Regions from separate parts of the Streptomyces sp. XY431 genome, predicted to be linked through region 2. Evidence: riboswitches for the same ligand, from Rfam matches in the RefSeq annotation. Region 2 holds a riboswitch; each other region holds the start of a gene.
The links. A riboswitch is a leader RNA that binds a small molecule or an ion and turns the genes downstream of it on or off. The one in region 2 is predicted to bind S-adenosylmethionine.

Region 1 (10,472 bases), on a different contig from region 2:
GGCGGGAGGTTCGGCCTCCCGCCTGAGTCACCAAGCGCCGGGAGGCTCGACAACGCGGGAGCGGAAGCTGCAGGACGGCTCCGGTGTCCTGCCACGCACCTTACTGCGGGCGTCAGTCAGGGACGCATGGTGCTGTTGCGGCGGTACGGGCGGGGCTCGGGTGCAATCATGATGAGGCCCAGGGGGGCGCCGGATGGTCGGAACGAGGTAGGAGTGGTACGTGGCGGACAGGCAACGGACCCTTCGCAAGCCCAAAGCCGTCCTCGCGGATGCCGAGCGACTCCACGCGGCCGCGCTCGCGGTCACCGAGGATCACCGGAGTGCCGTCGCGCAGGTGACCCGGGCAGCAACCGCGCTGAGGGACCGGCTGGTTCGCGACGAACTGGAAACCGTCCCCGTTGCCCGACTCAGGGACGTGACTGCGGGACGCCTCAGGGTCGGTGCGTTGGAGGCCGCGGGTTTCAGCACCGTCCAGCGGATCGTTGATGCCTCCGCGTACTCGCTGCAACTGGTCCCGGGAATCGGTGCGCAGACGGCTGCCCAGACCATTGCCGCTGCTCGCCGGATCGCCGAGGCGGCCGAGCAGAGCGTGGCGGTCCGGCTCGACGTCGACCACCAGGACGCCACGAGCACGGCACTGGTCACCGCGCTTCAGCGGCTCGTCGTCGCCGGTCCCGAGGCGGCCCGCGCCGATGAGGTCGCGCAGCGCGTTGTCGGCGAGGTCGCCGCCCTCGTCGCCGCGGCTCAACCGGCCCGGGGAGTCATCCGCGGTCTGTTGGCCGGGCGGCAGCGCAAGCAGGAGGCCCTCGCCGCCGTCGAGCAGCTCACGGCTCTGCTCGCCGAGTCGGAGGCGCAGGCGATACCGATGCTCTTCGCACAGGCTTCGGCGGACCTCCTGCGGCCGCCGGCGTCCGAGGTCGAGGCGTGGACGGACTTCGAGTACCGCTCGGCCGAGTTCTACGGCGTTCTCGGCGAGGTCGCGGGACTCGCTCCGGATGAGGTCAGCGCGTCCGAGGGCTTTCTGCCCGAGGAACTGTCCAACGGCGTCCGGGCCGAGCCGCTGGACGAAACGCAGTTCAAGGTCTCACTCCGCGGCTACCAGGCCTTCGGAACCCGATTCGCCCTCAGGCAGAAGCGGGTGATCATCGGCGACGAGATGGGCCTGGGGAAGACCGTTCAGGCGATCGCCGCGATGGCGCACCTCCGGGCGCGAGGGAGCACACACTTCCTCGTCGTCTGTCCGGCGAGCGTCCTCATCAACTGGACCCGGGAGATCGAGACCTGGAGCAGTCTGCGCGCCTACCGGTTCCACGGCCCGGAGCGGGAACCGGCACGGGCCGAGTGGATCCGCGACGGAGGCGTCGTGGTGGTGACATTCGACGGCCTCCGCCAGCTGGAAGTCCCTCCGGAACAGGCCGTGGGAATGGTCGTGGTCGATGAAGCCCACTACGTCAAGAACCACGCGGCGCAGCGCTCCCAGGCGGTAGCCGCGTGGACCGACCGTGTCGAGAGGGTGCTCTTCCTCACCGGTACTCCGATGGAGAACCGGGTCGAGGAGTTCCGCAACCTGGTGCACTACCTCCAGCCCGAACTGCTGTCCCGGATCGACAACGGCTCGACCGCGGTCGGTCCGAAGTCGTTCCGGAAGGCGGTCGCTCCGGCCTACCTCCGCCGCAACCAGAAGGATGTCCTCACCGAGCTTCCTGATGCCGTTCACGTCGACGAGTGGGAGGAGTTCACGCCGGCCGACTTCGCGGCGTACCGGGCCGCCGTTACCGCCGGGAACTTCATGGCCATGCGCCGCGCCGCGTACGCGGACCCCGCGCGGTCGGCGAAACTTCAGCGACTGCGGGAGATCGTCGAGGAGGCTGCCGACAACGGCCGGAAGGTCGTGGTGTTCTCGTTCTTCCACGATGTCCTGGCGGCCGTCCGGGGATCACTGGGCCGAGGGGTGTTCGGTCCGATCGACGGCAGTCTCCCGGCGGTGCGGCGCCAGGACGTGGTGGACCGGTTCGCCGCGGTGGCGGGCCACGCGGTGCTGCTGAGCCAGATCCAGGCCGGTGGTGTGGGGCTGAACATCCAGGCGGCCTCGGTCGTCATCCTGTGCGAACCGCAGGTGAAGCCCACCTTGGAGAGCCAGGCCGTGGGCCGGTCCCAGCGCATGGGCCAGGTCCGGCGCGTCCAGGTGCACCGGCTGCTCGTCGCGGACAGTGTCGATCAGCGGATGCTGGAGATCCTGCGGGCAAAGGACCGGCTCTTCGACGAGTACGCGCGTCGGAGCGAGGTGGCGGAGTCGACGCCGGAGGCTGTGGATGTTTCGGAGCAGTCGTTGGCGGTTCGGATCGTGGAGGAGGAACAGCTCCGGCTGGCTGCCCTGCCGCTTGACTGAGCTCGGCGTCCACACCGCGGCCGCCACGGGGTCGGCAGAGGCACGTGTTTCCGCCGACCCGGGCAGGTCGGGGCGGACGGGTTGCCATTGCCGGGATCGGGAAGTGCGGTGACCCGTCGGCGGTCCGGGCGCGGCGGGCGGGTGGTCAGGCCGGGGTCAGGGCGGATTCGTCGAGGCCGTCGAGGATGAAGCCGTTGTCGAAGCGGACCCGGTAGCTGGTTCGGGTGCCGGTGCCGGTGCCGGGGGCTCCGGCGGCGATGACGCGTTGGCGGAGGTCGTCGATCAGACCGGCCGCGAAGCTGTCCAGGCGGGCGCCGCGGAGTTGTTCGTCGAAACTCGCGCGGAGGGCGTCGGAGGCGCCGGCGGAGTCCTGGGCGGCGCCGGTGACGGTGCCGGTCAGGCCGGTGGCGAGGGAGAGGGGGCCGGGGGAGCCGATGCCGGCGGCCCTGCCGTCGGCGGTGACCGGAACGTCCCTGGTCAGCTTCACCCTGGCACCGATCGCGTACGGCATGGTGGTCCCCCCTCGTTCGAACACTGTCCTGTCCGGGCAAGCGTAGTCGGGGTGTTGTGGGGGGAAAGGGTGTTCGGTGTCGTTCGGTGCGGCCGGTCGTGCCGCCAGCCCCGGGGGCCGGCGGCGAACACCCGGGCGTCGGCCGGGCGGGTGCCCGTCGGCGCGGGAACACCCCATGGGGCCGTTCCAACCGCTATCCAGGGTTCATGCCGCTCTCGCACCCCAGCAGTACCGGAGGATTCCCCGGACGGCGCTCCGCGCCCGGCGGCGGTGCGGCATGTCGGTGAGGCGGCCCGGCCCCCGGCGCCCGGACCCCCGGAGTCCGAGTGCCCCCGCGACCGGTGCGGGCCCCGTGCTGCGCCGGCTCTCCGACTACGCCTGGCGGCTGCTCGCCGTCGCGGTGGCCGCGTACCTGGTGCTGACGGTGCTGGGGCGGTTCCACCTGATCACGCTGGCCGGCTTCCTCGCGCTGGTGATCACCTCGGTGGTCCGGCCGCTGGTCGATCTGGCCGGCCGGGTCGTCCCCCGCCCGCTCGCCGTGCTGATCGGCCTGGCAATCGCGATCCTGGTGCCGGCCGGCCTGCTCGCCCTGATCGGCGAGACCGTGGCGAACGACGTGGACCGCCTGAGCCGGGAGTTCCAGGGCGGTCTGGACCGCCTGGAGAAGGCGCTGGAGGGCGCGCCGCTCCACCTCGCGCCCGAGACCTTCGACGACCTCCAGCGGAAGGTCGCCGACTTCGTCTCCGAGCACCGCTCGACCCTGATCAGCACGGCCCTCAGTGGTGCCGGGCGGCTGGTCGAGGTGGGGACCGGCGCCGCGCTCGCGGTTTTCATGTCGGTGTTCTTCCTGCACTCCGGGGACCGGATGTGGCGGTGGACCGCCGCCCAGTTCCCGGCCGCCGCCGGGGAGCACCTCGACCGGGGCGGCCAGGTGGCCTGGCGGACCTTCGCCGGCTACACCCGGGGCATCTTCGTCGTCGCCGCGACCAACGCGGTGATGGTCGGCATCGCCCTGTACTTCCTGGGCGTGCCGCTGGCCCTGCCGTTGACCGTGCTGGAGTTCTTCGCGTCCTTCGTCCCGCTGGTCGGCTCGCCGATCGCGATGCTGGTCGCCTCCGTGGTGGCACTGGCCGCCCGGGGGCCGGTGATCGCGGTCGTGGTGCTGCTGCTGATCGTGGTGATCGGCCAGATCGAGGGCCATCTGCTCCACCCGCTGGTGATGAGCAGGGCGGTCAGCCTGCACCCGGTGGTGGTCGCCGTCTCGGTGCTCGCGGGAAGCATCGCGGCGGGGGTCATCGGCGCGGTGGTCGCGGTGCCCCTGGTCTCGGTGCTCTGGGCGGTCCACGCCGACCGGCGGGGTCCGGCGCGGTGACCCGGGCCGGGCCCGGGGCGGTTCAGCGGGCGCTGCCGAGGTTCCGGTCGGCGTCGCTGCCCTCCAGCATGAGGGTGGTCTCCTCGATGCGGCGGAAGCGGCCGTCGGGGGCGAACTCGGCGAAGAGGTAGACCTCCATCCGGACGGTGGAGCCGTCGGTCTTGACGACCTCCATGGTGTGTCGGTCGGCGTAGCGGTCGCCGTCGGCGAGCTCGTCGTGCACCGCGACCGATCCGCCGGCGACGACGGTGCGCAGGTGGGCGATGTGGGCGAGGAACTCGGTGCGGTCCGCCCAGCTGCCGTCGGTGCGCTGGCGGTAGTCGGGGGCGAAGTGCCGGTCGGCGGCCTCGTCGAGGTCGAGGCCCGGGGTGAGGAGGAGATCGGTGAGGGCGGCGCGGATGTCGGTGCGGGTGGTGGTGGCGGCGGTGCGGTTCATGGGTTCCTCCGGTGGGGTGACGGGTGCCCTTGCGAGTCCAATGCGTGCTTGAAGCACGCTTGTGACTGTAGCAGGGGAAGCGTGCCCCGCGCACGCTAATCTTCAGGGGTGACCGATACGACAGGACAGGACATCGCCGACGCCCTCGGGCTGCTCCTCCGGCGCAGCACCCGCACCAACCTCCACGCCCGGCTGACCGAGGGACTGGGCGAGGGGGTCGACGACCTCACCTACCCGGTCCTCAGCGGCCTCGCCCGCACCGGCCCGCTCAGCGCCGCCGACCTCGGCCGCGAGATCGGGCTCGACCGCACCACCGTCACCCGCCGCGCCGACCGCCTGGAACGCACCGGCCTGCTCGAACGCCGCCCCGACCCGGCCGACGGCCGCGCGACCCTGCTCGCGCTCACCGACGACGGTCAGGACGTCGTCGCCGTGACCCGCCGACGACTGGCCGCCGACATCGAGACCTCCCTCGCCGACTGGCCGCCGGCGGAGGCCCGGACCTTCGCCCGCCTCCTGCGCCGCTTCCTCGACGAGGGGCCGTTCGCCCCCGACCGCGACTGACCCCGCCGCCCGACAGCCTCTCCGCGGGGATCGGCCGATGCGACGGGGTGTCATGACCGGGGCTCTCGATCCGGAGAGACGCTCCGGACGGGCCCCGGGTCCGGGTGGCCGCGCGCTACGCCGCCAGGCTCCGCGCCGCGTCGCGGATGACGTCGAGCACGAAGTCCGGGTGCGACAGCATCGGCACGTGGCTGCTGTCGACGGCGTAGGTCTTCGCGCCCATGCGTTCGGCGGCCGCCCGCTCCAGGTCCGGGTTCACGGTGCGGTCGTTGTTCGCGACGATGTACCAACTGGGCTTCGTGCGCCAGGCGGTGCCCGGGACCTGCTGGCCGAACAGGTCCGCGACGGGCACCGCGCCCGTCGCCAGGACGAGCTTCTGCTCCTCCTCCGGCAGATCGCCGCAGAAGTCGCCGATGCCCGCCTCGGTGAGCCAGATGCGGCCGCCGGAGATGTCGAGGCGCTCGAAGACGGGTGTGCTGGGGAACTTGCTCTGCTGGTCCTGCGAGGTCTCGTCCTCGTCGGGGGCGAGCGCGGCGATGTAGACCAGCGCGCCCACGCGGTCGTGGACGCCGGCCTTGGTGATCAGGGTGCCGCCGTAGGAATGCCCGACGAGCACCACCGGGCCGGGCACGTGGTCGATGGAGCGGGTGACGCACGCGACGTCGCCCTCCAGCGAGTCCAGGCCGTGCTGCGAGCACGCCACCGTGTGGCCCTCGGCCTGGAGCGTGGGGACGAGCCTGTTGAAGCACGAGCCGTCGGCCCAGAGGCCGTGGGCGAAGACGATGCTGGCCTTGGTCGTCATGATGTCCTCCTGCGTCGATGTTGAGCCATGACGGAAACCGTTGGGGCCGAAGCCCACTCCAGCCTCGGGTGTGCCCCCGACTTCCGCGCCCCCAGCCGGGCGCACGGTGCATCCGAACGGGTGGCCGGACCGGGGCCGAGGACACCCGGCGGTTACCGTGACTGCAGCGCTGCTCCCCACCGCACCCAGGAGGCCCCGCATGGCGATCCGGCGCATGGACAACGTCCTCATCGTCGTCGAGGACCTCGACGCCGTCGTCGCGTTCTTCGTCGAGCTCGGGATGGAACTGGAGGGATCGGGGCCGCTGGACTGGCCCGGGGCGGAGCGTGTCATCGGCCTCCAGGACGTCCGCCAGGACGTCGCGATGCTGCGGGTCCCGAACGGTCCCGGCCGGGTGGAGCTGGCGCGGTTCCACCGGCCGAAGGCGATCGCCCCCGAACCGAAGGACGCCCCGGCGAACACGCTCGGCCTGCGCCGCGTCATGTTCGCCGTCGACGACATCGAGGACGTCGTCGCCCGGCTGCGCACCCGCGGCGGCGAACTCGTCGGCGAGATCGTTCAGTACGAGAACGTCTACCGGCTCTGCTACGTCCGCGGCCCCGAGGGCATCGTCGTCGGCCTCGCCGAGGAACTCGGCTGACGTCCACCGAGTGCTTCACCCGGGGTAGTCGGGCGGGACGTCCGGCCGACGGCCTCGGGCGTCACTGACCGGAGCCGGCCGGAGACGTCATGGTCGGGGGCGCGGTCGAGGGACGCCGCCGGCCAGGCGCGGAAGGCTCCCCGGGGCTCAGCACTGCCAGAGGAACACCGCGTCGGTGCAGGGGGAGCAGACGAAGGCGTAGGCCCGGCCGCTGCCGAAGTTCATGGCGGTGAGGGGATCGGGCCCCTCCTGGAGCTGGACGGCGAGCCGCATCGGCTCCGCGCAGCTCGCGCAGCTCGGTGTCTGGTCGTACTGGAGCCAGGCCGGTGTGCCGTTGAGCTGCCCGAGGACGTGGTTCCGGGGGCGGCCGGCCCGTGCCGCCCAGGCGGCGCGGGCACTGTCGAAGTCCTGGGCTTCCGGCAGGAGTTGGGGTTCGGCGGCGCGGGTGGCGCCGAGGAGCAGGACCTCCTCCTCGAACTCCTCCTCGAACTCGTCCTCGTCCTCGTCCGGGGCGTCGAGGTCGTCGTCCTCATCGTCCTCGTCCTCGTCCTCGTCGAGGTCGGCCGGCACCGGAAGGGGGATCGGCGCCAGTCCCCGGGCCGGGAGGATCAGCGCGAGGTTGGCACCCGAGCGGGCCTCCCAGTCCTGACAGACACCCGGACGGTTCTGGCAGGCGAACAGCACCAGCACCCGGTCCTGTGGCCCCGGAGATCCGGCGACGGCGGCGCCGGACCCGTCCAGCACGATCTGCGCGAGGAACTGCAGCGGGCCGCCGCAATCGGCACAGGACGGCCAGGCGGTGCCGGGCGGGGCGAGCGGTACGCCGCCGGTGCGCGTGACCGTCGCGTCGGCCGCGACCGGGCCGCCCTCGGTGATCAGGGTCGTCATACGGCCCGACTGTAGGACACCGCGCCGACAGTGCCGGGCCGCCGTCGGCCCCGTCGGCCCCGTCCGACCGCAGCTCAGGCACCGGGGGCTTGGCAGGTGGGAGGGGGAGTCTTGTATCGTTCTTCGCGAATCATCCAGAGGGGTGGAGGGACCGGCCCTACGAAGCCCCGGCAGCTCCCCGTTCGACCCGGCGTCCGAAGTACGCGCCGTGCCGTGCGGGATCAGTGCCAACTCCGGCCTGTCGCCAATGTGGCGCGGGAAAGATGAGGAGACACGGTGCTCTCTGTGCTGTCCTTCCCCCGGGCGCTTCCCGTCCCGGACCTTTCGCGTACCCGTCTCGTGCCCGGCGCAGGCACTCGGCCCACTTCTGCGGCTCGCCCTCGCTGACCACCCCCCCGGCTCCCCACGGGGGGCCTCCGTGAGCGTGCCCCCGGGCGGCTCACGGGATCTGAGACGGAGACATCCATGGAGAACACGAGCGGCGTCGGCGTGCTCGACAAGGTCACCTCGATCCTCGGCACCCTGGAGGCCGGTCCGGCCACCCTGGCCGGACTCGTAGCCGTGACCGGCCTGGCCCGGCCCACGGCGCACCGGCTCGCCGTCGCACTCGAACAGCACCGGCTGGTCGCCCGGGACGTGGAGGGCCGGTTCATCCTCGGCCCCCGGCTCGGCGAGCTGTCGGCGGCCGCCGGGGAGGACCGGCTGCTGGCCGCCGCCGGCCCGGTCCTCGCCCGGCTGCGCGACGTCAGCGGGGAGAGCGCCCAGCTCTACCGCCGGCAGGGCGGCGTCCGGATCTGCGTGGCCGCCGCCGAGCGCCTGTCCGGCCTGCGCGACACCGTCCCGGTGGGGGTCACCCTGCCGATGAAGGTCGGCGCCGCCGCCCAGGTCCTGCTGGCCTGGGAGGAGCCCGAGCGGCTCCACCGGGGTCTCCAGGGGGCCCGCTTCACGGCGACGGCGCTGAGCGGTGTCCGGCGACGTGGCTGGGCCCAGTCGATCGGGGAACGCGAGCTCGGGGTCGCCTCCGTCTCCGCGCCGGTCCGGGGGCCGGCCAACCGGGTGGTGGCCGCCGTCACGGTCTCCGGTCCGATCGAACGGCTCACCCGCCACCCCGGCGCCCTTCTCTCGCAGACGGTCGTCGAGGCGGCCGACCGTCTCACCGAGGCGCTCCGCCCCACCTGACGGGCCCCGGCCGCCCCGGCCGCGGGGGGTGTCCGCCCCCGCGGCCGAGGGTGGGTCAGCGCAGGCTGTCCAGGTCGATGCTGTCCGCCATGACGCGGTATCCGAGCGGCCCGGGGTGGAGGTGGTCGCCGGCGTGGTAGCCGTCCGGGATCGCGCCGGTGCCCTCGGGGTCGATGGCGCGGTCGAAGTCGGCCACCGCGTCGTACGCGCCGGAGGTGCGGATCCACTCATTCAGGTCGCGGCGCAGCCGGTCGGTCTGCGCGGTCCAGAACGGTGCGCCGCCGAAGGGCATCAGGGTGGCGCCGACTGCCTTGACGCCCCGGGCGTGGGCGGCCCGGATCAGGGTGCGGTGGGCGTCGATCAGCCGCTGGAGGGTCACCGGCGGGTCGTCGCGGTCCACGCCGCAGATCTGGTCGCCGCTGCGGAGGATGTCGTTCATGCCGTGCGAGACGATGACCGTGCCGACGTTCGGCCGGTCGAGCACGTCGCGCCGGAAGCGACTCAGGGCGCTGTCCCCGGCGCAGGCGGAATCGGCGAGCATCTTGTTCGAGCCGATGCCGGCGTTGAGCACCGGTCGCGGCCGGCCGGCGGCGGTGAGCCGCTCGGCGAGGAGGTCGGGGTAGCGGTCGTCGCCGTCGACGGTGGCGCCGAAGCCGTCGGTGGTGGACTCGCCGAACGCCACCACCGCCCTGCCCACGGGCCGCCCGCCGGTGACCTCGACCCCGCCGAGGTAGTACCAGGAGCCGTACCCGGGCCGGACGGCGTCGGTGAACGCCGCCGCGCCGGTGTCCCCGCGGTGGTCGCCGTCGGCCCGGTAGGTCGTGGTCATGGACAGCTGGTGGTAGGTGGCCGGGCCGGTCGGGCCGTCGAACCAGAGGGTCAGTGCCACCCGGTCGCGGGCCGCCACCGGCAGCGGCACCGGATCGCTGACGACCTCTCCGCCCGCGGGGACGACGACGGAGTCCCGGTGCCCGAAGCGCAACGGCAGCACCGTCCCGGGGACGACGGCCGCCCCGTCGGTCGCCCGGCCGACACTGGCCCCGCTCAGCCGCAGCGGCGTCGTCCCGTAGAGATTGGACAGCCGGAACCGGACGGCCTTGCCACCCGTGCCGAGTCGCACCACCTGCCGCACCGACTGGTGGTCGAAGCCCTGCACGGCCCAGGTCCGGAACCACGGCGCCGCGGAGGGCCGCATCATCGGCGCGGACCACGCGGCCGACCAGCGCTGCGGGTGCGCCGAGGCCGCGCCCCCGGTGGTGGTGGCGGCGGTGGCGGAGGCGGAAGTGGGGACGGAGGTGGCGGTGACGGACAGGGCGGCGGTCAGCGCGGCGACGGAAGCGGCGCGGGCGAACGGGTTCATGGAGCGCTCCTCGGGAAGGTCGGTAGGTCCTGCACCCCTGACCCGGGCAGGCGCGGGAATGTGACAGCGGACCGGCCCGGCCGGCCGCGATCCGGCCCGGGCGGGTGCGATTTGTTCTGGGCGCGCAGGAGGAGTACTGTCGCCCAGTCGCCTGGCAGGGAGCACCGGACACGCAACAGCGCGGACGGTCCCGGGGCGGCCAATCCTCTGGAAATAACATCGTCACCCGGCTTCGGGTTTCTTTGACGTGTCCATTTGTGGGGATTGCGGCCGGATTCGCTTTTCGGAGCGGGGATCGGCTAGAGTTTGAAACGTCGGACGGGGCGTCAAG
Region 2 (10,472 bases):
CAGATCGCCCGGCTGGGCCTCGGCCAGGGACGGCACCCGGGTGCCGTAGTTGCCCTGCGCCTGCGAGGTCCGCGGCAGCGAGACGCCGGCCTTCCCGTACGCCCAGACCATCAGGCCGGAGCAGTCGAAGGTGCTCGGGCCCGTGGCGCCCCAGACGTACGGCGAGCCCTGCTTGCCCATCGCGTTGGAAACCGCGGCGCCGGCCATGCCACTGGCCTGCGGCAGGCTGCCCAGGTCGGTGCGCTCGGTGCCGCGCGAGGCGCGGTCGGCCTGCTGCTGCGCCGCCTTCACGGCCGCGCGATCGGCGGCGCTGAGCGAGTTCAGCAGGTCCTGGGCGTCCTTGAGCTTCTTGCCGACCTCGGCCTTGGACTGGTTCAGGTCCTTGGTGGTGGTGTCCAGCGAGGCCAGCACGGCGGCCGCCTCGCTCTTCTGCTGGTCGAGCCGGCGCTGCTGGTCCTGCAGGCCCTTGAGCGCCTCGGCCTGGCTGGAGCTGGCCTGCTGCACGCTGGAGGCCTTGTCCAGGTACCCGGACGGGTCGGAGGTGAGCATCAGCTGGACGGACGGGTCGATGCCGCCGGTGCGGTACTGCTCGCCCGCCACCTCGGCCAGCCCCGCCTGAAGCTGGGTCATCTGCTCCTGGCCGCGGGCGACCTGGTCCTGGAGCTGGTCCGCCTGCTTGCGCAGCTGGTCGGCCCGCTCCTTGGCGCCGTTGTACCGCTCGGTGGCCTGCTCGGCCTCCTCGTTCAGCTGGTCGATCTGCGCCTTGACGTCGTCCTTCTTGGGCGACGGGCTCGGCGCTGCGTGGGCGGCGACCTGGGCGGAGAGAGCGACCGCGGTCGCAGCGGCCGCGGTGAGCACGGAGACCCGCGCGCGGCTCGGCTGCTTGGGACGGCGGTGGGAGGCCAAAAGGACCGGCTCCTTCTTCCAATGGCCTCACCCGATGGGGTGAGAATCCGGAAAATAGGTTTGACGCCAGACCCTAGTGAAGATCCACGCTTCGCGCCACTCCCACGATTACGTGAACCTGCCGCCCGCACCCGGACTTCACGAAACCCGCACAAGACCGCAATCCCGGCGCTGACCAGCCGTCATGACCCTCGGTCCGCGACCCCGGGAACCAGGGCACGCCCTAGGGGCGGGCCAGCCGGTTCAGCAGCAGCACCGAGGCCACGGGGCGCGCGCCCGCCTTCCGCACGCCGTCCGCCACCTCCTTGTCCGCCGAGACCACCACCACCGGGCGGCCCTGCGGCTCGGCCCGGACCAGTCGGCGGATCAGCTCGTCCGCCGTCTCACCGGTCCGGCTGAACCGCACCCGCACCCCGCGCGGCGGCGCCATGATCACCGGCACGTCGAGGTCCTGGCCGTCGAACACACAGGTGACCTCCGCCTGGGTGCGCTGCGCCAGCATCGCCAGTCCGCCCAGCAACCGGATCCGCTGCTGCTCCAGCGGCAGCGTCGGATAGCCCGTCTTGGTGACGTTGTAGCCGTCCACCACCAGATGGACCTGCGGGATCGCCAGCAGCTGGTCCAGCAGCGCCGGGTCGTCCTCGGCCAGCCCGCGCCGCGCCACGTCGTGCGGCGAGGCCGAACCCGGCACCACCGCCTCCACCAGGTCCGCCGGACGGATCTGGGAGACCGGCAGCGCCAGCTCCCGCTGGAGGCCCTGGGCCGACTGCAGCACCGTGTCCAGCAGCAGCCGCAACCGCATGTCCTCGACGCCGCGCCCCTCGCGGGCGGAACGCCGGCCCTGCTCGGCGGAGTTCTCCAGCTCCGTGACCCGGTGCCGCAGCCGCCGTGCCTCGCTCTCCGCCGCGCCGCGCTCGGCCGCCGCCTGCGCTCTGACCGCCTCCAGCTCGGCGGCGACCTTCCGGGTCTCCGCCTGCGCCCGGCGGGTGTCGCTCTCCAGCGAACGCAGCCGCCGGCGCAGCGACTCGGCCTCCTTGCGGACGTCCTCCGACTCGGCCCGCTGCCGCTCCAGGTCGGCCCTGGCCGTGGTCCGCAGCTCGGCCAGCTCGGCCTGCAGCTTCTCGACCAGCCGGGTCGCCTCGGCGACCGCGCCCTCGGTGCCGGCCCGCTCGGCCTCCTCGCCGGCCTCGGCCACCAGCCGGCTCCACCCGGCGGACCGCACCAGATAGGCGGCCGCGGCCACGTCCATCGGGTCGGCCGCGCCCGGCACGGCGCCCGCCTCCAGGGCCCTGACCAGGTCCGGCTGACCCAGCCGCAGCCGCTCCGCTATCCGCACCCGGAAGGCCGGCTCCGCCTCCAGCGCCGCGGCCAGCGCGGTCGCCGCGTACTTGGCCCGGCGGGCGGGGGTGAACTTGGCGTACTGGCGCAGCGACTGGGGCAGTTCGCCGAGCGGCAGACCGCCGAGCGCGTCGGAGGCCAGACCGACCACCCGTCGGCGCACCCCCTCCGGGAGCGGCCGGTCCAGCGCCTCGTCCGCCCCCGCCGGTCCCGCCGACCCCGCTGCTCCGCCGTCCGCTGCCGCCGGCTCCTCACCGGCGCCGGACTCCTCACCCGCGGGCGCCTCCGCCGGGACCTCGGTGTCGGAGGGGGCGGCCACTGCCGCGTCCGGCGCCTGCGCGTCCACAGCGGGCTGCCGCCCCTGCGGCCCGGCGGGCTCCTTCGCTGCGTCCACCACGTCCTCGGCTCCGATCCTGGTCCAGCGGGGTACGGCCCTCGGCCGCCACCCCCGTCACACTCCGTGCGTTCTCTCTGTATTGTCCCGTGCGGCGGGCGGCCACGCCGCTCACCGCCCACCGCACGGACCGGGCGGTCAGCCCTGCTCGGGAGCCTCGGCGGCCTCGGCCGCCTCGTCCGCACCGGGACGGGCGACCAGCTCGACCTGGTCCACGGCGTTGCACCAGCGGCAGCGCACCGACTCCACGGTCTCGCTGAGCACCTGGGTCTCCTCGACCTTGGACTCGCCGGCCAGGTCGAAGTGGAGGAACTCGGTCACCCGGGCGGTCCGGGTCACGTCGAAGCGGGTCAGGTTTCCGCAGAGCGTGCAGCGCCAGCGCGTCTCGGCGGTCAGGGCGGGGACGGTCATCGGGGGTCCTCTCGGGTGGTCCCGGAACGGGCTCAGGCGCTCCCCCCGGAGCCCCGGCGTCGGCGGCGGGAGGCGGGAATGCCCGCCCCAAGCCTATTGCCTGGGGCAACCTTCCCGGCTACCGGCCGATCACTCCCGGGCGGTAGCCCACCTGCCGTAACCGCGCGGTGCCCGCCCGGCACCGGGGGGATGCTGGAGCCCATGGCGATCCCGGTCCCCCACCCCGGCGCGCACCGCGGCCGACCGGCCGCCACCGCCCCGGCCGTCTGCTACGCGCTGATCGCGCTGAACACCGCGGTCTTCCTGCTCGGACCGGCGGCGGGGCTCAACCCCCTCTACGGCCGGGACCAGGCCCGGGTCTGCGCCGAGCAGCGCTACGAGCAGCGCTGGGGGGCCGTCCCCGCCGAGCTCCTGACCGGTCACCCGCTGACCGCGGACCAACTGGCCGAGGCCCCCGAGCCGGTACCCGGCTGCCCGGCCTCGGCCACCCCCGGCAAGCACCCGGCGCTGTCCGTGCTCAGCGCGCTCTTCCTGCACGCCGGCTGGCTGCACCTGCTCGGCAACCTGCTCTTCCTCCACGTCTTCGGCCCCGCCGTGGAGCGCCGGCTCGGCCGCCCCCGGTTCCTCCTCTTCTACCTGGCGGCCGGCGCAGTGACCACCTACGGCTTCGCGCTGGCCGAGGCGCACTCGGCGGACTCGACCCGGGTGCTGATCGGCGCCTCGGGGGCGATCTCCGCCGTGCTCGGCTCCTACCTGCGGTTCCACCCGCACGCCCGGGTCACCACGCTCGTCCCGCTGCTGCTCTTCCTGCCGCTGCGGTTCCCGGCCTGGCTGGTGCTGGGCCTCTGGTTCGCGCTCCAGTGGTGGTCGGTGCACTCCGCCGGACCGGGGGTGGCGTACCTGGTGCACGTGATCGGCTTCATGGCGGGCTTCCTGTACGCCTGCACCCTGGCCGAGCGCCGACCCCGCCGTACCCGCACCCGCACCCGCCCCCACCCCCGCGACGGTGCGGCCGACGCCCGCTACCCTGGCGGCACCTCACAAAGGAGTACGCCACCGTGATCACCGCCATCGTCCTGATCAAGACCAGCGTCGACCGCATCCCGGAGATCGCCGAGGCGATCGCCGCCATCGAGGGCGTCAGCGAGGTCTACTCGGTGACCGGCGGCTACGACCTGGTCGCGATGGTGCGGGTGCGCCGGCACGACGACCTCGCCGAGGTGATCCCCGGCCGGCTGAACAAGGTCCCGGGCGTGGCGCACACCGAGACCCAGATCGCCTTCCGCACCTACTCCCAGCACGACCTCGAGGCCGCGTTCGCGATCGGCCTGGAGGAGTAGCCGACAGCGCGGCCGGCCGGAGGGGCCGGACGGGGCCTCAGCCCTCCCGGCGGGTGTCCGCGACGCAGCGGCCGCCCTCGTTCCGGTAGCTCCACGCCGCGCCGTCCGTGACCAGCTCGCGGACGGCGGTCAGGAACCGGTCCACGTGCTCGTCCGGGGTACCGGCGCCGAAGCTCACCCGGATCGCGTTCAGGCTGCGCTCGCCCGGCAGCGAAGCCTCCGGCGCGCCGCACTCCGAGGGCGCGGCCTCCTCGTCGCCGAGCAGCGTGCGCACCAGCGGGTGGGCGCAGAACAGGCCGTCCCGCACGCCGATGCCGTACTCGGCGGACAGCGCGGCCGAGAAGTGCGAGCTGTTCCAGCCCCGGACCACGAAGGACAGCACGCCCACCCGGTCCGCGTCGGCGCCGAACAGGTTCAGCACCCTGACCTCGGGGACCTCCGCCAGACCGGCCTTCAGCCGGGCCACCAGCGCCCGCTCGCGCGCCTCCAGCGCGTCGAACCCGGCCTCGGTGAGCGCCCGGCAGGCCGCCGCGATCGCGTACACGCCGATGACGTTCGGGGAGCCGGCCTCGTGCCGGGCCGGGCCGGTGTGCCACTGCACGGCCACCGAGCCGTCGGTCTCCCGGGCCACCGTACGGGTGGCGCCGCCGCCGGCCAGGTAGGGCTCGGCCTCGTCCAGCCAGTCGGCCCGGCCCGCCAGTACCCCGGCGCCGAACGGCGCGTACAGCTTGTGGCCGGAGAAGGCGATCCAGTCGACACCCAGCTCGCGCACCGAGACCCGGTGGTGCGGGACCAGCTGCGCGGCGTCCAGCACCACCCGGGCGCCGTACCGGTGGGCGGTCCTGGTCAGCTCGGCGACCGGCCAGAGCTCGCCGGTGACGTTCGAGGCGCCGGTGACGCAGAGCAGCTTCGGGCCCTCGGGCGCCTCGGCGAGCGCGGCGTCGAAGGCGGCGACCGCCTCGGCGTGCGAACGGGGGGCGCGCAGACAGGTGACGGTCAGACCGGCGTGCGCCCAGGGCAGCAGCGAGGCGTGGTGCTCGGTCTCGAAGGCGAACACCTGGGTCCCGGCCGGGACGGCGCCGGCCAGCAGGTTGAGCGAGTCGGTGGTGGCGCGGGTGAAGACCACCTGGTCGCCCTCGCGCAGGTCCAGGAACTCGGCGACGGTGCGGCGGCTCTGCTCGAACAGGTCGGTGGAGAGCTGGGACAGGTAGCCGGCGCCGCGGTGCACGCTGCCGTAGTAGGGGGCGTAGGCGGCGACCTCGTCCCAGACCCGCTGGAGCGCCGGGGCGCTGGCGGCGTAGTCGAGCGCCGCGTAGGCGACCTTGTCACCGTTGGCGAGCGGGACCTCGACATCGTGGCCGAGAACGGGGAGGGGGGCGAGGAGGTCGGTCGCGAGAGACATGAGGATGCACTCCGTCTACGGGTCAGGGACCCCGGGAGTGCGTGATGATCCGGGTGTCCGCGCTTGCCACGCGGACGGCTCGCCGCACGGCCCGGTCCTCACCCAGGGCACCCCGCCACGGACGGAGGGTTGCCGGACAGCAAGCTGGGGCTTGTCGCTGTCGCTCATGACCTGGCCAAGACTTTAGGTCGGGTCCGTCCCCCGGTCAAACAAGAGTCCACATCCCGGACACCGACAGGGGCCCACCGGGAGGATTCCCGATGGGCCCCAACCGCCGTGTCACGCCCGGGCGGTGGCCTCCGACCAGTGCTTCAGCAGGTCCCGCGCGGCACCCGAGTCGACGGCCGCCGCGGTACGCCGCATGGCCGCCCCGAGCTGCTCGGCGAGCGGCGCGTCGGTGAGGTCCAGCGCCACCAGCGCGGCCGCCGAGTTCAGCAGCACCGCGTCCCGGACCGGGCCGTGCTCCCCGGCCAGCACCCGGCGCGCGACCTCCGCGTTGTACGCCGGGTCCGCGCCGCGCAGCGCCTCGATGCCGACCGGCTCGATGCCGACCTCGCGCGGGTCGAAGGCGGTCTCGGTGACGGCGCCGTCGCGGACCACCCACACCCGCGAGGTGGTGCTGATGGTCAGCTCGTCCAGTCCGTCGTCGCCCCGGAAGACCAGCGCGGTGGCACCGCGCCGGGCGAGCACCCCGGCGATCAGCCCCGCCAGGCGGGTGTCGAAGCAGCCGATCGCGTGCGCCGTCACCCGGGCCGGGTTGGTCAGCGGCCCCAGGATGTTGAACGCGGTGGGCACCCCGAGGTCGCGCCGGGCCGGCGCGGCGTGCCGCATCGACGGGTGGAAGGTCGCGGCGAAGCAGAAGGTGAGCCCGACCTCCTCGGCGATCTCGGCGACCCGGCGCGGCCGGAGGTCCAGACTGATGCCCAGCTTCTCCAGCACGTCCGAGGAACCGCTGGACGAGGAGGCGGCCCGGTTGCCGTGCTTGACCACCTTGGCGCCGGCCGCGGCGGCGACGATCGCCGACATGGTGGAGATGTTGACGGTCTTGGCCCGGTCGCCGCCGGTACCGACGATGTCCACCGCCGGGCCGGGGATGTCCAGCGGCTCGGCGTGCGCGTACATCGAGTCGACCAGCCCGGAGATCTCGTCGACCGTCTCGCCCTTGGCCCGCAGCGCCACCATGAACCCGGCCACCTGCACCGGGGAGGCCTCGCCGCTCATGATCCGGTCCATCGCCCACGCGGTGGCCGAGCGGTCGAGGTCCTCTCCCCTCAGCAGCGCCGACAGGATGTCCGGCCAGGAGCGGACCACCTGCGCGGGGTCGCTACCACCGTTCGCAGGCTGCACGTTCACCATGGCTGACTCCAGCTCTCGCTGCCCCGGCTGACCGGGGAAGGACGTAGGGACGGAGTCAGCCTATCGAGCGGCGGGGCGCCGGGGCTCCGCCGTTCACCCTTCTTCTCTTGTACTGAGACGCGGGGTGAGACGCGGCCCGGCCGCACCGGTGCAGACCGGGACGGAGCGGTACGGCTAGCGAACGGCGGGCGCCCGCTTGGCCAGCCTGGCCCGCAGCAGCGTGGCGGCGGCCTCCGCCAGCGCCACCGGGTCCACCGGCTGGGAGATCGCCGCGTCGGCCCGGCTCCAGGCGGCCAGCCAGGAGTCCTGCGGCCGGCCGATCAGCACCAGCACCGGCGGGCAACCGTAGATCTCGTCCTTCAGCTGCCGCGCGAGCCCGAGCCCGCCGGCCGGCACCGCCTCACCGTCCAGGACGCAGAGGTCGACGCCACCCTTCTCCAGCGCCTTGAGCACCGCGGGGGTGGTCGCGCACTCCAGGTAGGCCAGCTCCGGCAGGTCCTCCGCGGGCCGCCGCCCGAGAGCGGTCAGCACCTGCTCGCGGGTGGTTCGGTCGTGGCTGTAGACGAGAACGGTCAGCGTCTCGTCGGTCGTGTACGCCATGGGCCCTGCTCCCTCACGTGTGATCCGGACCACGTTCGCCTCTCCCCGGATGCTACTCCCGATCACCGCCCGCCGAGCCCCTCCCGCGCGATCTCTTCCCGACGGCGCCGCCTCCGCGACTGGTCCGGGCGGAGCACGGCGCGTCACCCCAGCCCGCACGGTCCACCCGTACGGCGGACGAGTGGAACTTCCCCTTACCCCCGACGGCACCCGGAAGCCCGTCACGACACGCCGGACAGGGTCCGGACGGGCCCTTCGAGCAACCGTCAGAAAAGGGACACGCCGCTGCTCAGCGGCAGTCCGGACGCTCTGTCGGGCCCCAGGGGGGCATACCGCACGCACCGGACACTCCGAGGGTGACCCCCCGACGTGAAGACGGAATAAGGGACCGACATAATGTCCGTCGTGGCGACAGCAACAGCAGTAGAAACCGGGCACGCGCACGGATCGGTCAACCGGCCGAACATGGTCAGCGTCGGAACGATCGTCTGGCTCAGTTCCGAGTTGATGTTCTTCGCGGCCCTCTTCGCGATGTACTTCACGCTCCGCTCCGTCAAGGGGCCGGAGTTCTGGACCGAGAAGGCGCACGCCCTCAACGTGCCCTTCTCCTCGGTCAACACCACGATCCTGGTGCTCTCCTCGCTCACCTGCCAGCTCGGCGTCTTCGCCGCCGAGCGCGGGGACGTGAAGAAGCTCCGCTCGTGGTTCGTCATCACCTTCGTGATGGGCGCGATCTTCATCGGCGGCCAGATCTTCGAGTACACCGAGCTGGTCAAGAAGGACGGCCTCTCGCTGTCCTCCGACGCGTACGGCACGGTGTTCTACCTGACCACCGGCTTCCACGGTCTGCACGTGACGGGTGGTCTGATCGCCTTCCTGCTGGTCCTGGGACGGACGTACGCAGCCAAGCGCTTCACGCACGAGCAGGCCACTGCCGCCATCGTGGTGTCGTACTACTGGCACTTCGTCGATGTCGTGTGGATCGGCCTGTTCGCGACCATCTACCTGATCAAGTAACCAGCTGATCAGGTCGCTGGCCACCGGCCCCGGGTCCCGCCCTCACCGGCGACGGCCCGATTTCGCCGGTGGCGACGCTCCCACCGACCGACCGCGCGCGCAGCCTTGGACAGGCAGCCTCGTGCCGGCCAGACCGGCCGCCGGGTGCAACCACCAGTCGACCAGATCCTGACACCGGGGTTATTCCGTGAAAAAGCTCTCCGCACGACGGCGCCACCCACTGGCGGCGCTGGTCGTCCTACTTCTCGCCCTGGCGGCAACCGGGGGGCTGTACGCCGCGTTCGCGCCCGCCGGCAAGGCTCAGGCCGACGTGGCGGCGCAGTCGCTCGCGATCGATGAGGGCAAGAAGCTCTTCGCCGTGGGCTGCTCCTCCTGCCACGGCCTGAACGGGCAGGGCAGCAGCGACGGCCCGAGCCTGGTCGGCGTCGGCTCCGCCGCGGTCGACTTCCAGGTGGGCACCGGCCGTATGCCGGCCCAGCAGCCCGGCGCCCAGGTGCCGAGCAAGCCGAACATCTACTCGCAGGCGGAGATCGACCAGCTCGCCGCCTTCGTTGCCTCGCTCGGCCCCGGTCCGGTCACGCCGACCGAGGAGCAGTACACCTCGACCAACCCGGACGACCTGTCCAAGGGTGGCGAGCTGTTCCGCACCAACTGCGCCCAGTGCCACAACTTCGCCGGCCAGGGCGGTGCCCTGACCCAGGGCAAGTACGCCCCGTCCCTGGAGGGCGTGGACGCCAAGCACATCTACGAGGCCATGCAGACCGGCCCGCAGAACATGCCGTCGTTCCCGGACAGCACCATGCCCGAGGAGCAGAAGAAGCAGATCGTGGCCTTCGTCCGCCACACCACCAACGATGAGCCCAACCCCGGCGGTCTCACGCTCGGCAGCCTCGGTCCGGTGACCGAGGGCCTGTTCGGCTGGATCTTCGGTCTCGGCGCGCTCATCGCGGTCGCGATCTGGGTCGCCGCCCACACCACCAAGGCCAAGAAGTCATGAGCCACGACATGTCAGAAGAGAAGCTCCCGGAGTCCCACGGCTCCGCCGGGCACCACGAGGTGGCCGCCCACGGCGATCCGTTCGCCGACCCGGGCCTGCCGGCCCACGAGCCGCGTCGCACCGACATCGACGAGCGGGCCGCCAAGCGGGCCGAGCGCCAGGTGTCGCTGATGTTCGTCGTCTCGATGCTCGCCACGATCGGCTTCATCGCCTCGTACGTGGCCATCGACCCGGACAAGATCGTCTACATCTGGCCGCTGGGCCACGTCAGCGCAATGAACTTCGCGCTCGGCATGACCCTCGGCCTGGCGCTGTTCCTCATCGGCGCGGGCGCGGTCCACTGGGCCCGCACCCTGATGTCGGACCACGAGATCCCGGCCGAGCGTCACCCGATCGAGGCCGACGACGAGGTTCGCGCCGACGTCATCGAGCAGTTCCGGACCGGTGCCGCCGAGTCCGGCTTCGGCCGCCGCAAGATGATCCGCAACACCCTCATCGGTTCGATGGCCCTGGTGCCGCTGTCCGGTGTGGTCCTCCTGCGCGACCTGGGCCCGCTGCCCGAGGACAAGCTGGAGCACACCGGCTGGGAGGAGGCGACCGACGCCAAGCCCCTGCAGCTCATCAACATGAACACCAACCAGCCGATGAAGGCCGAGGACATCATCCAGGGGTCGCTGACCTTTGCGATGCCCGAGGGCCTGCACACCCACG
Region 3 (8,679 bases), on a different contig from region 2:
CCAGGCGCGGGAGACGGCGGAGGCGGAGGCGAGGGTCTCCAGGCAGCCCCGGGCGCCGCAGCCGCAGGCGGGGCCGCCGGGGCGGACCACCACGTGGCCGATCTCGCCGCCGTAGCCGTGGGCGCCGGCCTCGATCCGGCCGTCGATGCCGATGGCGCCGGCGATACCGGTGCCGAGGGCGACGAAGAGGAAGCGGTCGACGCCCCGGCCGGCCCCGAGCCGGCCCTCGGCGAGACCGCCGGAGCGCACGTCGTGGCCGAGGGCGACCGGCATCGCACCGCCCGGGCCGGCCAGCCGCCCGCCCAGCAGGGTGCGCAGGGGCAGGTCGCGCCAGCCGAGGTTGGCGGAGAAGACCGCGATGCCCCGCTGTTCGTCGATCGTCCCCGGGACGGCGACTCCCGCCGCCAGGGGCGCGACGCCGAAGCGGGCGCGGCCCTCGTCCGCCAGATCGGCGGCGAAGTCGAGGATGGCGGCGACCACGGCGTCCGTGCCGTGTTCCCGCCCGGTCGGGCGTCGTGCTTCGAACAGCACGGAGCCGTCCTGGGCGAGCAACGCGGCTTTCATGCCGGTGCCGCCAACATCGAGTGCGATGACGTGCTTCACGGGGGACAGTTTCCCCCGGTCCGGTCTAAGAGGTCTAGTCCAGTTGTCGCATTGGTCTGGTCCAAAGGGGTGAGCTTTGTCGCAGAAGTGTGCGGGATGCGGCACTTTGCGCGGGCCGCCGGGCGGGTCGCCGGGAGGGCGCGGCACGGCGCGACAGGGCGCGGAAGGGCGTTCAAGAGGTCGGATTCGCGGATTTTGTTGCGCGGTGTGCAACAAATCCCGCACTTCGATAACTACCCGGCGCTCGGGGGCCTGAGGTCTGGACCACCGCATGCCCGGTTTGGCACCCTTGCGGCCTCCCCCCGGCCGGATCTCCCCCGATCCGGTCCGTTTCCCCTCAGCAGGATCCCCCCGAAGGCGGTACCCGCGTTGGACAGGCGCGCCCAGGTCCCCACCCGGTTGTTCGGCGTCGCGATGGCAGGCGCCCTGGCCGGAGCCCTCGTGCTCACCGGCTGCGGCGGCCAGGACGACGGTCCGGTCACCCTCCGGCTGGTGGCAGCCGACTACGGCGAGAGCGCGGACACCAGCTCCAAGCTGTACTGGGACGACGTCGCCCGCCGCTTCGAGGCCGCCAACCCGGGCATCAAGGTGGACGTCGAGGTGGCGAGCTGGACCGACATCGGCAAGCGGGTCGACGAGCTGGTCAGGAGCGGCAAGTCCCCCGACCTGCTGCAGACCGGCGGCTTCGCCGACCAGGCCGCCGCGGACCGGCTGTACAACGCCTCGGACGTGCTCTCGCTGGAGACCCAGGCCAACATCATGGAGTCGTTCTCGCACGCCGGGCAGGTGCTCGGTACGCAGTACGGCATCCCGTTCGTCTCCTCCTCCCGGGTGCTCTTCTACAACAAGGCGATCTTCCAGAAGGCCGGCATCGCCCAGCCGCCGACCACCTGGAACGAGCTCAAGGCGGCCGCCGAGAAGATCAAGGCCAAGGTCCCGGGCGTCACCCCGTACGGGCTGCCGCTGGGGCCCGAGGAGGCGCCGGCCGAGTCGATGCTCTGGACGCTGAGCGGCGGCGGCAGCCTCTCCGACGACGTCGGCAACTACACCATCGACAGCGACAAGAACCAGGCCACCTTCAGCTGGCTGCGGAGCAACCTGGTCGCCACCGGCCTGACGTACCCCGAGCCCGGGAAGATGAACCGCACCCCGGTGTACAGCGACTTCGCGGCCGGCAAGGTGGCGATGCTCAACGGCCACCCGACGCTGCTGCGGATGGCCACCAACGGCAAGATCGACTTCGGTACGGCCCCGATCCCCAAGAAGGACGGCCTGGCGAAGACCGGCAGCCTCGGGGTGGCCGACTGGATGATGGCGTTCAAGGCCAACGGGCACAAGAACGAGATCCGCCGCTTCCTCTCCTTCGTCTACACCAAGGAGAACCAGCTCAAGTTCGACGAGACCTACAACCTGCTGCCGGTCACCCAGGACGCGTTCGACACGATGACCGCGGATCCGAAGCACGCGGACCTCAAGCAGTTCGCGGCCGGGCTCGGCAACGCGAGCTTCTACCCCTTCGGCGACCCGGCCTGGGCCGAGGTCTCCAACCGGATCAAGACCGGCATCGGGGCGGCGGCGACCGCCGAGCCCAAGCCGGTGCTGGAGGACCTCCAGCAGGCGGCGGTGAAGGAGGCGGCCCGGATCCGCAAGTGACCCGGGCCCGGCCGACCGGCGTCGGTGCCGGTAGGTGGTCGGCAGGTGGTCAGTAGGTGATCGTGTAGACCTTGCGGAGCGTCTCCAGGACGGTCCAGGTGGTGCGGTCGCCCTCCTGGAACACCCCGGCGACACCCGGGCCGAGCTCCAGCACCGGGCCGCCGTCGACCACGACGGTGGCCCGGCCGCTCAGCACCACGAAGACCTCCGCCGCCTCGGTGTCGGTGACCACGCCCGGGGTGATCTGCCAGATGCCCGACTCGCCGGAGGCGGACTCGGAGAGCACCAGGCCGGACACCTCGGGGGTGCCGGAGACGATCTGCGCCGGGTCGAGCGGGTCGGGTTCGAGCTCGGCGGTCGGGACGTGCAGGGCGAAGGCGGCGGTCGGGATGCTGGTCATGGGGGCGACGCTAGTCGGCGGACCGGGGCGGCGCAGCGGGCAGGGTGTGTCGGGTCCGCGGGGGAGAATGACACTCCGTAGTGATGGGCGGAGGTGGGCCCGGATGGGCGCGGACGAGGAAGCGGCGCGGCCGGAACCGGAGCGGACGGACGGTCCGGGGCAGCAGGGCGGGGCGGGGCAGCAGGACGGGTCGGAGCAGCAGACCGGCCCGGCCGCTCCGGCCGGGCTGGACGCCAGGGACCGGGCCGTGCTGGCGCTGGAGGCCCGGAGCTGGCGGACGGCCGGGGCCAAGGAGCGGGCCGTCCGGGAGGAGCTGGGGCTCTCCAGCACCCGGTACTACCAGCTGTTGAACGGGCTGCTGGACCGGCCGGAGGCGCTGGCGCACGCCCCGGTGCTGGTCAACCGGCTGCGCCGGGTCCGCGACGCCCGCCGGGCGGCCCGCTGAGGCGCCGCCCCCGCCCGACGGGTGGCCCCCGCCCGGGCTGGGTACGGTGCCGGGCATGGGCCTTTCCGACATGACGCGACCGCTGACGGATGCCGGGCGCGCGGGGCTGGCAGCGCTGCTCGCCGCGCCCCGTGACGCCGTGATCGCCCTCGACTTCGACGGGACGCTCGCCCCGATCGTCCCCGACCCGGACCGGGCCAGGGCGGACCCCGGCGCGGCACCCGCGCTGCGCGCGCTGGCGCCGCTGGTCGGCGCGGTCGCGGTGGTGACCGGCCGGCCGGCCGCCCTGGCGGTGGAGTACGGCGGGCTGGCCGGGATCGACGGGGTGGTGGTGCTCGGCCACTACGGCGCGGAGCGCTGGGAGGACGGCCGGCTGACCGCGCCGCCGCCGCACCCGGGCGTGGCCGCGGTGCGGGCGGAGCTGGCGGAGCGGCTGGCGGCGCTCGGCGCGCCCGAGGGCACCTGGGTGGAGGACAAGGGCCGCTCGGTGGCCGTGCACACCCGGCGGACGGCCGAACCGGCGGCCGCGTTCGAGCTGCTGCGAGCGCCGATGGAGCGGCTGGCGGCCGAGCACGGGCTGGTGGTGGAGCCGGGCCGGCTGGTGCTGGAGCTGCGGCCGCCGGGGGTGGACAAGGGGGCGGCGCTGACCGGGCTGCTGCGCGAGCGCGGGGCACGTTCGGTGCTCTACGCGGGCGACGACCTGGGGGACGTGCCGGCCTTCGCGGCGGTGGAGGGGCTGCGCCCGGAGGGCCTGGCCGGGCTGCTGGTGTGCAGCGGCGCGGTGGGGGACGCGCCGGTGCGCGAGCTCGCCGACCGGGCGGACCTGGTGGTCCCGGGCCCGGCCGGCGTGGTGGAACTGCTGGTCGCGCTGGAGGAGGAGCTCAGCCGCCCGGCCGCAGGGCGTTGAGCTGGTCCAGGAACCACTGCTGCGGCGGCAGCGCCGTCGCGGCGGCGGCCAGCCGCTTGCAGCGGTCGGCCCGCTCCTCGGCCGGCATGGTGAGCCCGGCGTGCAGCGCCTCGGCGGTGGCCACGATGTCGTAGGGGTTGACGCTCAGCGCGTCCTGGCCGAGTTCGGCGTGCGCGCCGGCCTCCCGGGAGAGCACGAGCGCGCACCCCTGGTCGGAGACCACCGGGACCTCCTTGGCGACGAGGTTCATGCCGTCCCGGATCGGGTTGACCAGGGCCACGTCGGCCAGCCGGTAGGCGGCCAGCGAGCGCGGGAAGTCGTCGTCGACGTGGAGGACCAGCGGCCGCCAGTCCGGGGTGCCGAACTCCGCCTCGATCTCCGCGGCGAGCGCCCGCACCTGGTCGGTGTAGGCCCGGTACTCGGCGAGGTCGGTGCGGGACGGGTAGGCGAAGGCGATGTGGACCACCCGGTCGTGCCACTCCGGGCGGGTGCGCAGCAGGTGCCGGTAGGCCAGGAAGCCGCGGACGATGTTCTTGCTCAGCTCGGTGCGGTCGACCCGGACGACGGTGCGGCGGTCGCCGACGGTCGCACGCAGGGTGGCGAGCCGCTCGTCGACGTCCGGCCGGTGGGCCCGCTCGCGCAGGAAGTCGGCGTCGGCGCCGAGGCCGTGGACGCCGAGGGCGGTGGTGCGGCCCGCGTACGTCACGGTGAGCGCCTCGCGGTCGACCTCCGCGTCGAGGTACCGCTCGCAGCAGTCGGCGAAGGCGAGCGCCCAGCGGCGGGTCAGGAAGCCCGCCCGGTCGGCGCCGAGGATGCCGGTGAGGACGGCCTCGGCGATGTCGTCGGGCAGCAGCCGCAGGTACTCGGGCGGCGCCCAGGGGGTGTGCGAGAAGTGGCCGATCCGCAGATCGGGGCGGGCGGCGCGGAGCAGCGCCGGGACGAGCGAGAGGTGGTAGTCCTGCACCAGGACGGCGGCGCCGGGGGCGGCCTCGGCGGCGAGGGCCTCGGCGAAGGCCGTGTTGTACGCGGTGTAGGCCGCCCACTCGGTGCGGAAGCCGGCGTCGAAGACGGGGGCGGTCGGGGTGTTCCAGAGCAGGTGGTGGACGAACCAGAGGGTCGAGTTGGCGATGCCGTTGTAGGCGCGGGCGAAGGTCTCCGGGTCGATGCCGAGCATCCGGACGGCCTGGCCGCCGACGTCGTGGCCGGCCCGGTCGAGCCGGCCGTCCGGGGCCTCGCGGGCGGCCCGGCGGTCGGCGTCGGAGAGGGCGGCGCAGACCCAGACGGCGTCCGGGTCGTCGATCGCGGAGAGTCCGGAGACCAGTCCGCCGCCGCCTCTGCGGAGGGTCAGTGTGCCGTCGTCCGCGGTGCCGAAGGACACCGGCCCCCGGTTGGACGCCACCAGGACGGGGGCGGCGCCGGTCGGATTCGAACGCTCGGTCGTGAGATCACCCATGGTTGGTTGGTTGCCGGGGCTCCGGGGCGGCAAACCCGCGGGACGGGTCCTCAGTGTCGGGTGGCGTACTCGGGCACGGTGTGCATCGGCGGCCGCTCGGTCGCGGTGACCGGGTGGGTGTGGGCGGTGAAGGCGCGGGTCAGCGGGTCGCGGGTGAACTGGGTGAGCAGTGGGCGGACCAGGTCGGCGGAGGCCTTCAGCCGGTGGGTGCGGTCCAGCCGCTCCAGTGCGGTGCGGTAGATGGTGGCCGCCATCCGGCCGAGTGCCTGGGCGTCCTGGTGCCGGTGGTGGCGGATGCCGACGTCCACCTGGGCGAGCGCGTCCAGTCCGGCCGTCTCCAGCGCGTCGACGAGCAGGCCGAGCTCGACGCCGTAGCCGGTGGGGAAGGGCAGCCGTTCGAGCAGTGAGCGGCGGGCCGCGTACTCGCCGCCGAGCGGCTGGACGAAACCGGCGAGTTCCGGCCAGTGCAGATTGAGCAGCGGACGGGCGACCAGTTCGGTGACCCGGCCGCCGCCGGCCGGCACCACCGCGCCGTCGGTCTCCAGCGGCCGGTCGTACATCGCCTTGACCAGGTGGATGTCCGGCTCGGTGAGCAGCGGGCCGATGATGCCGGAGACCAGGGCGGGGTCGAACTCGCGCAGGTCGGCGTCCACGAAGCAGACGATCTCGCCGCGGGTGGCCAGCAGCGAACGCCACAGCACCTCGCCCTTGCCGGGGGCGGCGGGCAGCCGGGGCAGGATGGCGTCCCGGTGGACGACGGTGGCACCGGCCTCGGCGGCGACCTCGGCGGTGGCGTCGACGGAACCGGAGTCGACCACCACCAGCTCGTCCACCAGCGGCAGTCGTTCCATCAGTTCCCGCCGGATGACCCGGACGATCTCGCCGACGGTGGCCTCCTCGTCCAGGGCGGGCAGCACGACGCTGACGGTGCCCGCCGGACCGAGGGCGCGCTTGGCGGCCGGGAGCGTGTGAACCGGTCGGTCGGCCGCGGTCCACGAGCGCCGGCGCAGCCAGGACGCGGTCTCGGGGAGGAGCGCGGGGGTCGGTTCGGCGGGCACGGTGCTCTCCTCGACGGGATCGGTTGGGACGGGTCATCTCGCGTGGCGGACGGTCGGGTTCGGGACCGATGCCTTCGGATACAGTCTTCGTACAGCGATCGGACCTTCGCACGCCGGGGTCGCCGCTGAGCACAACCCACAACTTCACAGAGCTCATCCAGAGGGACTGAGGGAACGGCCCGTTGACGTCCCGGCAACCTTCTCGCACGGTCGGCTTCACGCCCCGGCGGGACAGGTGCCAATTCCGGCCCGGGCGCGACCGCGTCACGGGGAAGATGAGGAGAGAGGCCTCCGCCCATCATGGCTATCGACACCGCCGCACCCGTCACCGTCGACCTCGGCCCCGCCACCGCGCTGTCCTGTCGCGAGTGCGGCACCCGGTTCCCGCTCGGTCCCAGCTTCGCCTGTCTGGAGTGCTTCGGTCCGCTGGAGATCTCCTACGACTTCGGCAGCGAGGGCGCCGAGGAGCTGCGCAAGCGGATCGAGGCCGGTCCGGCGTCGATCTGGCGCTACGCGCCGCTGCTGCCCGTCCCGGCCGACGTGGCGACCAAGCCGAACCTCAACCCGGGGTGGACCCCGCTGGTGAAGGCGGACAACCTGGGCCGCGAGCTCGGCTTCACCGGTCAGCTGCACATCAAGGACGACTCCGGGAACCCGACCCACTCCTTCAAGGACCGCGTGGTGGCCTGCGCCATCGAGGCGGCCCGCGTGTTCGGCTACACCACGCTGTCCTGCTCGTCGACCGGCAACCTGGCCGGCGCGGTCGGCGCGGCGGCGGCCCGGGCGGGCTTCCGGTCCTGCGTGTTCATCCCGCACGACCTGGAGCAGGGCAAGGTCGTGATGGCCGGGGTGTACGGCGGCGAGCTGGTCGGCATCGAGGGCAACTACGACGATGTGAACCGGTTCTGCTCGGAGCTGATCGGCGACCCGGCCGGCGAGGGCTGGGGCTTCGTCAACGTCAATCTGCGGCCGTACTACGGCGAGGGCTCCAAGACGCTCGCCTACGAGATCTGCGAGCAGCTCGGCTGGCGGCTGCCGGAGCAGATCGTGATCCCGGTCGCTTCGGGCTCCCAGCTCACCAAGATCGACAAGGGGCTGCAGGAGCTGATCAAGCTGGGCCTGGTCGAGGACCGGCCGTACCGGATCTTCGGTGCCCAGGCGGCGGGCTGCTCGCCGGTCTCGGCGGCCTTCAAGGCCGGCCACGACGTGATCCGGCCGGTCAAGCCGGACACCATCGCCAAGTCGCTGGCGATCGGCAACCCGGCCGACGGCCCGTACGTGCTGGACATCGCCCGGCGCACCGGCGGCGCGGTGGAGGACGTCACGGACGAGGAGGTCGTGGCGGCGATCCGGCTGCTGGCCCGGACCGAGGGCGTCTTCGCGGAGACCGCGGGCGGCGTGACCGTCGGCGTGCTCAAGAAGCTGATCGAGACCGGGCAGCTGGACCCGTCGAAGGAGACCGTCGCCATCAACACCGGTGACGGGCTGAAGACCCTCGACGCGGTCTCCGAGGCGGGCATGACCGCCGTCATCCGGCCGACCCTGGACGCCTTCCGGGGCGCCGGCCTGGCCTCCGCCTGATCCCGCCCCCCTGATCGACCGGCTCAGCGCCCGAAACCGAGGAGACCCCCCATGAGCGCCAACGTCCGCATCCCGACCATCCTGCGCACCTACACCGGCGGCGTCAGCGAGGTGCCCGCCGAGGGCGCCACGCTGGGCGAGGTGATCGCCGACCTGGAGCGCAACCACGCCGGGATCGCCGCGCGGATCCTCGACGACACCGGCAAGCTGCGCCGTTTCGTCAATGTCTATGTGAACGACGACGACGTGCGGTTCGCCGAGGGCCTGGAGACGGAGATCAAGGACGGCGCGAACATTTCGATCATCCCGGCGGTCGCCGGCGGGTGATCCGCGGGCGGTCCGTTCCCCCCGGGGCGGGCGCGTCGTCCACGGCCGTCCGCGGCACGGAATTCCGTGCCGCGGACGGCCGCGCGTATTTTGGCGGGAATATCTTCGGTCCCGGGCGGAGTAAAGTGTCGCTGGACCGGGAACAGGGCGCGCCCGTAGCCCTGGTCCGGGAACGAATCCACCGCACCGCCACCACCGCCGGCTCCCGTCCGGCGAGAGCCGGGGCGGACCCGGGACCTGGATACATGTCAG

Region 1: linked by a shared signal. The riboswitch ahead of ADK60_RS27265 (IclR family transcriptional regulator) and the one ahead of ADK60_RS21645 (aminotransferase class V-fold PLP-dependent enzyme) in region 2 are both predicted to bind S-adenosylmethionine.
Region 3: linked by a shared signal. The riboswitch ahead of thrC (threonine synthase) and the one ahead of ADK60_RS21645 (aminotransferase class V-fold PLP-dependent enzyme) in region 2 are both predicted to bind S-adenosylmethionine.

What each region holds. Positions count from the first base shown of each region.
Region 1 covers NZ_LGDO01000402.1:117-10,588, reverse strand. Annotated here, with positions in the region: gene ADK60_RS27305 (DEAD/DEAH box helicase) at 221-2,389, shown strand; gene ADK60_RS27300 (hypothetical protein) at 2,535-2,900, opposite strand; gene ADK60_RS27295 (AI-2E family transporter) at 3,253-4,272, shown strand; gene ADK60_RS27290 (nuclear transport factor 2 family protein) at 4,295-4,708, opposite strand; gene ADK60_RS27285 (MarR family winged helix-turn-helix transcriptional regulator) at 4,817-5,272, shown strand; gene ADK60_RS27280 (alpha/beta fold hydrolase) at 5,388-6,074, opposite strand; gene ADK60_RS27275 (VOC family protein) at 6,274-6,714, shown strand; gene ADK60_RS45095 (DUF1963 domain-containing protein) at 6,862-7,602, opposite strand; SAM riboswitch class I at 7,730-7,872, shown strand; gene ADK60_RS27265 (IclR family transcriptional regulator) at 8,068-8,781, shown strand; gene ADK60_RS27260 (SGNH/GDSL hydrolase family protein) at 8,837-10,141, opposite strand.
Region 2 covers NZ_LGDO01000230.1:88,702-99,173, forward strand. Annotated here, with positions in the region: gene ADK60_RS21620 (C40 family peptidase) at 1-906, opposite strand, end outside; gene ADK60_RS21625 (NYN domain-containing protein) at 1,130-2,431, opposite strand; gene ADK60_RS21630 (hypothetical protein) at 2,777-3,049, opposite strand; gene ADK60_RS21635 (rhomboid family intramembrane serine protease) at 3,251-4,111, shown strand; gene ADK60_RS21640 (Lrp/AsnC ligand binding domain-containing protein) at 4,108-4,389, shown strand; gene ADK60_RS21645 (aminotransferase class V-fold PLP-dependent enzyme) at 4,427-5,791, opposite strand; SAM riboswitch class IV at 5,846-5,963, opposite strand; gene trpD (anthranilate phosphoribosyltransferase) at 6,071-7,147, opposite strand; gene ADK60_RS21655 (hypothetical protein) at 7,322-7,747, opposite strand; gene ctaE (aa3-type cytochrome oxidase subunit III) at 8,144-8,764, shown strand; gene qcrC (cytochrome bc1 complex diheme cytochrome c subunit) at 8,952-9,761, shown strand; gene qcrA (cytochrome bc1 complex Rieske iron-sulfur subunit) at 9,758-10,472, shown strand, end outside.
Region 3 covers NZ_LGDO01000147.1:607-9,285, reverse strand. Annotated here, with positions in the region: gene ADK60_RS17545 (ROK family protein) at 1-603, opposite strand, end outside; gene ADK60_RS17540 (extracellular solute-binding protein) at 973-2,256, shown strand; gene ADK60_RS17535 (cupin domain-containing protein) at 2,306-2,656, opposite strand; gene ADK60_RS41950 (DUF3263 domain-containing protein) at 2,760-3,101, shown strand; gene otsB (trehalose-phosphatase) at 3,157-4,008, shown strand; gene ADK60_RS17520 (alpha,alpha-trehalose-phosphate synthase (UDP-forming)) at 3,983-5,461, opposite strand; gene ADK60_RS17515 (glucosyl-3-phosphoglycerate synthase) at 5,512-6,519, opposite strand; SAM riboswitch class I at 6,670-6,801, shown strand; gene thrC (threonine synthase) at 6,820-8,100, shown strand; gene ADK60_RS17505 (ubiquitin-like small modifier protein 1) at 8,152-8,427, shown strand.